2 regions of the Paenibacillus sp. FSL R10-2736 genome follow, and region 2 is predicted to be linked to the other one. Evidence: riboswitches for the same ligand, from Rfam matches in the RefSeq annotation. Region 2 holds a riboswitch; the other holds the start of a gene.
The links. A riboswitch is a leader RNA that binds a small molecule or an ion and turns the genes downstream of it on or off. The one in region 2 is predicted to bind thiamine pyrophosphate.
Positions count from the first base shown of each region.

Region 1 (3,257 bases), on a different contig from region 2:
AGCCGATCATCGCCGCCCCGATGGCTGAAGTGATATGATCATAACCGGGTGCAATATCGGTAGTGAGCGGACCCAGGGTGTAAAAAGGGGCTTCCCGGCAAATCTCGAGCTGCTTGTCCATATTCTCCTTAATCTTGTGCATCGGCACATGCCCCGGACCCTCAACCATTACCTGAACATCGTGCTTCCAGGCCAGCGCTGTCAGCTCTCCCAGCGTCTCCAGCTCAGCGAATTGAGCTTCGTCATTGGCATCTGCAATAGAACCCGGACGAAGTCCGTCCCCCAGAGAGAAGGCCACATCATACGTCTTCATAATCTCACATATAGCTTCGAAGTGTGTGTACAGAAAGTTCTCCTGCTGATGGGCAAGGCACCATGCGGCCATAATCGAGCCGCCCCGTGATACGATTCCCGTCATTCTTCCGGCAGTCAGCGGAATATAGCGCTGTAGCACCCCGGCATGAATGGTAAAGTAATCGACCCCCTGCTCCGCCTGCTCAATCAGCGTGTCGCGATAGAGCTCCCAGGTTAAATCCTCGGCTATGCCGTTCACCTTTTCGAGCGCCTGGTATAAGGGCACCGTGCCGACAGGCACAGGAGAATTGCGTATAATCCATTCACGGGTGGTATGAATCTTGGAGCCGGTGGAGAGGTCCATGATGGTGTCGGCCCCCCAGCGGGTTGCCCACCGCATCTTCTCCACTTCCTCTTCAATAGAAGAAGACACCGCAGAATTTCCGATGTTCGCATTGATCTTAACCAGGAAGTTACGGCCAATAATCATCGGCTCGCTCTCGGGATGATTGATGTTGGCCGGAATAATGGCCCGTCCGGCGGCTACCTCATCCCTTACGAATTCCGGCCGGGTATTCTCGCGGATCGCGATATACTCCATTTCCGAAGTAATGATCCCTTGCCGCGCATAATGCAGCTGGGTAACATTGCGGCCCGCATGTGCCCGCAGGGGACTCCGCTGCAGCCCTGGATAAGCCTCTGCGGGCGGCCCGCCCCTGCGGATTCCATTATCCTCCGGCTGCACAGCTCTTCCGGTGTATTCCTCCGAATCGCCACGCTCCGCAATCCAGCATAAACGGTGCGGCGGCAGCCCCCTCCGAATGTCAGCCTCTTGCGCAGCATCGGTGTAAATTCCGCTTGTGTCATAGACACGCAGCGGTTCGTTCTCCTCTTCCCCGGCAACGCCCTCGGTTCTGCTGAGGCTGATCTCCCGCATCGGAACCTGAATATCCGGGCGCGAGCCCTCTACATACACTTTGCGGCTTGCAGGAAATCGGGAAAGGTCCACCTCTTCGTTCTTCATCATTTCTGGCATTCTAATCTCCTCCTCTTCGCTCTATAAGCCAATCAGATAAGATTTCACGCAGCAGACTGAGCCGAAGAATCATGTATAGCACAAGGTATATGAATTCTTGCAAGTCAAAAAGCCGCTCCACCTGGAGCGGCTTTATCAAAGGAACAGCCCAATAAGACTGTATTCAAAAAAAGGTCCGACTCCACTTTCCTACGCTGGTATGATCCAGATCAGGTTCAAGGGTCCGGAAATTCACTTTTCCCGTCTCAGCCTATTCAGGCTCCCCTAGTGGGTATCTTATCTAATTAAATACATTCTACTGGTATAGGATTTTTTTGTAAACCCGTAAATAACAAGAACCTTCTCCGGTTATTTATCGAGCGATTCGCTCCAGTCATGCACCATCGTGCCTTCCAGGAACTTCTCGGCATCCATGGCGGCCATACAGCCGGTTCCGGCTGCCGATATGGCTTGACGGTAACGCGTATCCTGCACGTCGCCGCAAGCGAATACGCCGGGAATATTCGTCTCTGTGGTGCCCGGGTTAACCACTATATAGCCATTGGCATCGGTGTTAATCTGCCCGCCTAAGAAAGCGGTATTCGGTGTATGTCCGATAGCGACAAATACACCATCCGCTTCCACCAGCTCGGTAAGTCCCGTCTCATTGTTAAGGACGGTGATGCCCTTAACTCCGGTATCGCCGACGGTTACCTCAAGCGGCGTGCGGTTCAGTGCCCATGACACCTTGCTGTTGTCGCGTGCGCGGTCCTGCATGATCTTCGAAGCACGCAGCTCCGGACGGCGGTGAACCAGCGTTACGCTGGAAGCAAAGCGGGTCAGGAAGCTGGCTTCCTCCATCGCGGAATCGCCGCCGCCGACCACGACAATCTTTTTGTTTCGGAAAAAGAATCCGTCACAGGTCGCACAGGTGCTGACCCCGCGTCCTACATTCTCCTGCTCACCCGGGATACCCAGGTATCTGGCGGAGGCGCCGGTCGAAATAATGACCGACTCCGCTTCCAGTACACCCATTCCGTCTACAGTCACCTTGAACGGACGCTGAGAGAAGTCAACCGACTCCACCCAGCCATTCTTGAATTCAGCGCCGAAGCGTTCGGCCTGCTTACGCATGTTGTCCATCAGATCAGGACCCAGAATCCCTTCAGGGAAGCCTGGAAAGTTCTCCACTTCTGTCGTCGTTGTCAGCTGTCCTCCCGGCTGCAAGCCTTCAATTACGAGCGGGCTCAGGTTCGCGCGCGCCAGATAAATCGCGGCAGTCAGCCCGGCCGGGCCTGTTCCGATTACAATCGTTTTGTACATTACATTGGCCTCCTTACAAGTAGGTTTGTATTTACAAGTGGAAACGGCTTTATCGTCCTTTTATTAGGACGGTACCGTTTCAGCGAGAAATATAAGGATAAGTTATCGTGTGAAACATATAAATTCTCATATTTGAACAAAAGGGTTCAAATATTGTTGGTGGACGGCGACAAGCCGTCCGTTCCCGGCAGCATGCCCTGGGTATCGCATTCACTGTCGATCCGCCGTGCATAGCGGCTTACCATGGAGACCGAGACGCCGTAACGCTGTGCCGCCTCGCGGAAGGTGACCGGACGCCCGTGCAGCCTGGCAGTCAGATACTCCAGTGCCGCACACCAGCCGCCGTCATTGCGGAATAACGGTACATCCGGATACAGGCTGCCGATGAACTGCTTCCAGATAAACTCTGCATCCTTCTTCTGCACAGCATCATATCTCCGGTCCATCATGGCCACCGTATGATCGATAATCCGCTGCCAGTCTTCCTTCCATTCAGCCGGGCCCTTGGGGCTGGAGGCCGCTTGCAACGGCTCTTCCTCAGGAGCTGCAGCTTCTTCCAGATTCTCTCCAATCAGCCGCTGCAGGCTGAACAGCGCCGCCTCCTGCAGCCGGTCCTCCTGGAGCG
Region 1 is NZ_JBBOBN010000002.1:636,744-640,000, reverse strand. It holds gene thiC (phosphomethylpyrimidine synthase ThiC) at 1-1,330, opposite strand, end outside; TPP riboswitch at 1,500-1,606, opposite strand; gene trxB (thioredoxin-disulfide reductase) at 1,679-2,632, opposite strand; gene NSQ73_RS31005 (tetratricopeptide repeat protein) at 2,779-3,257, opposite strand, start outside.
Region 1: it holds a riboswitch for thiamine pyrophosphate, as region 2 does, so the genes downstream of both, thiC (phosphomethylpyrimidine synthase ThiC) here and NSQ73_RS21595 (thiamine phosphate synthase) in region 2, are expected to answer to the same signal.

Region 2 (3,257 bases):
TTCCTGCCGGACCTCCTCCAGTGTCAGTTTTTTGCGCGGAAAATCATAGATAGAGCTAAAGCTGCAGTAGGTACAATGGTTGACGCAGAAATCAGCCAGATACATCGGTGTAAACAGCTGCATCACATGACCGAATTGCGTACGTGTCAATCTATGCGCCTTCTGCGCCATCTCTTCGAGGTAAGGCTCCGCTGCCGGTGACAGCAAAGCCATCAGCCCGTCCTCGTCCAGCCGCTCCAGACGAAGCGCCCGCTTCACATCAAGCGCAGTATACTGCTTCCATACCCCCTCGTAGGGAAGCTTGTCCAGCCGTGTCAGCCTATCATAAAAGCTCATGTCCTTCCTCCCTCTTCATAAACAGCATCAGTCATGCCAGAAATCCGGTCAGCGGCGAAGAAGCTGCGGCTGTCTCTTCCACCGGCCCCAGCCCGGCCAGATAGGCCTTCCGCCCCGCCGACACCGCTTCGCGGAATGCCTCCGCCATCAGCTGCGGGTCCCGGGCGGTGGCAATTGCCGTATTCAGCAGCACAGCGGCTGCGCCCATTTCCATCGCCTCAGCAGCCTCGGAGGGTCTGCCAATACCGGCATCCACGATGATGGGCAGACCCGTTTCTGATATCAGAATCCGGATCAGCTCCTTGGTCTGCAGCCCGCGGTTAGAGCCGATTGGCGCTCCCAGCGGCATGACGGCTGCAGCTCCGGCCGCCTTCAGCCGGAGTGCGGCTGACAGATCAGGACTCATGTAGGGCAGAACTACAAAACCCTCCGCAGCTAGGATTTCCGTGGCTCGGATCGTCTCGGTATTATCAGGCAGCAGATATTTCTGATCATTGATAACCTCAATCTTCACCCAGTCTCCCAGCCCCGCTGACCTTGCCAGCCGGGCAATGCGTACCGCTTCCTCTGCGGTGCGCGCACCGGAGGTATTGGGCAGCAGCGTCATGTGGGAAGGAATATGGCTGATAATATTGTCCTTGCTCTCCGGATCTACCCGGCGCAGGGCAACCGTAATGACCTGTGAACCCGAGCGGGCGATCACTTCGGGAATAAGAGTGTTGCGGCTGTATTTTCCGGTCCCGATGAACAGTCTGCTCGTTAAAGTAACTCCTCCAATAATCAAAGGATCCTGCATCATATCGCCTCCTGTGATAAGTCGTTGCCTTTATCTTAATTGCGTATTGGCATTCTTGCGTCTACCGCACACCGCACACACAGTTACCAGTTACCTAGCCTCCGCCGACAAAATGAACCAGCTCAACTCGGTCACCTTCATTCAGCAATGTATCTTCATAAACCTCTCTGCCGGCAAGCTCACCATTCAGCTCCACAATAACCAGCTTCCCGGTCCACTCAGGCCGGGCCAGAAGATCAGCCAGCGTCCGGCAGCTCTCTTCATACCTTCCTCTGCGTCCGTTAACGGTCAAATTCATTCCAGTTCACCTCCTTTGCCCGGTATGGGGGGTCATTCAGGACTTCAGCATATGCTGCGGCCTGAACGGATGATCTGTAAGCCTGAGCGGCGCCAGCAGGATCCGTCGCTCCGCATATCCCGGACATTACGGCTATTCCGGCAGCCCCCTTCGACAGAACGATTCCGGTATTGCCCGGTGTGATGCCTCCGATAGCAATCAGCGGTATACTGCTGGAGCGGACAGCCACTTCCAGCTGCGCCAGGCCCCGTTCCCGCTGTCCGGGCTTGCAGGCTGTGGGGAATACATGTCCATACAGACAAAAGTCCGCTCCCTGCTGTCCGGCGCGTGCCGCTTCCTCCGGGGAATGCACCGACCTGCCCAGCCGCAGGCCCGGGGCAATGCCGCGCGCCTTGGCAGGCGGCAGGCTGTGCCAGGCCAATTGGACGCCGGCTGCCCCTGCTGCCAGAGCCACATCAATCCGGTCATTAATAACCAGCTTTGAGGGCGGAACCCCCGCTTGCAGCAACCGCTCTGCGGCAGCCAGAAGCTCCCGTGCGGACAGGGCTTTTTCCCGGAGATGGATATAATCCACCATGGTATGTACAGCAGCAGCCAGCCCCGCAAACTGCTCCGGATTCAGCCTCCCGTCCGAGATCAAATGGATTTCTTTCAGCACCTTCACCTTCCCTTCTATACGACATTCCGGAAAATACAAAAAGACCGCCCCCTGTATCAGGAAGCAGTCCGGAATATAAGCAGGAATACCGGGTAAGCCGTTACCCCCGCTGCATTATTCATTCTCCACTTCCCTACGCTGGTATAAACCAGATCAGGTTCAAAGGGTCCGAACAGATATGTTCGTCTCAGCCTTGCGGCACCCCTAGTGATCGTTCATATTCTATTGTTCTTGCAGTTTGTATATTAGCATATTATTCCTGTAAGAGCTATTCTTTAATAGATTCAATTATTAAGTCCAGCGGGTTTAAGCGGCAAAAAAGCCAGCCTTCCGGCTGACTTTTCATCTGTTGAACGTTTGATTCTTTAAACCAGTATAAACTGATCCGGCTTACATAGCAGTGCCAATGGTCAGCCGTTAACGATCTCGCCGCCGTTCACATGCATGACCTGACCGCTTACATAAGAGGAATCGTCAGAAGCCAGATACACATAGGCCGGTGCCAGCTCCTCGGGCTGTCCCGGACGCTTCATCGGCTGGGTGCCGCCGAATTCACTGACCTTCTTCGCGTCAAACGTAGACGGAATCAGCGGCGTCCAGATCGGGCCCGGTGCTACCGCATTCACGCGGATGCCTTTGTCTGCGAGATTCATCGACAGGGAGCGGGTGAAGCTGAGAATTGCTCCTTTGGTGGACGAATAGTCCAGCAGCTGCGGGCTGCCGCGGTACGCCGTGATAGACGTAGTGTTGATGATCGTGGAGCCTTTTTTGAGAAGGGGCATCGCTGCCTTGGTCAGATAGAACATGGAGAATATATTCGTCCGGAACGTCCGCTCCAGCTGCTCGGCGGTAATGTCCTCAATCTTATCCTGCGGATGCTGCTCTGCCGCATTGTTGATCAGGATGTCCAGCTTGCCGAGTCCCTCAATGGTTTTATTAATCAGATCCTGGCAGAAGGCCTCGACCCCGATATCACCGGAGATCAGAATACACTTCCGACCCTCCTGCTCCACCTGGCGTTTGGTTTCTTCCGCATCTTCATGCTCATTCAGATAGGATATCACCACATCTGCGCCTTCTTTGGCAAAATGAACGGCAACCGCACGCCCGATTCCACTGTCCCCTCCGGTAATGAGTGCGGCCTTGCCCAGCAGCTTGCCTGCTGCCTT
Region 2 is NZ_JBBOBN010000001.1:5,006,837-5,010,093, forward strand. It holds gene thiH (2-iminoacetate synthase ThiH) at 1-336, opposite strand, end outside; gene NSQ73_RS21585 (thiazole synthase) at 368-1,132, opposite strand; gene thiS (sulfur carrier protein ThiS) at 1,227-1,430, opposite strand; gene NSQ73_RS21595 (thiamine phosphate synthase) at 1,414-2,088, opposite strand; TPP riboswitch at 2,202-2,304, opposite strand; gene NSQ73_RS21600 (SDR family oxidoreductase) at 2,499-3,257, opposite strand, start outside.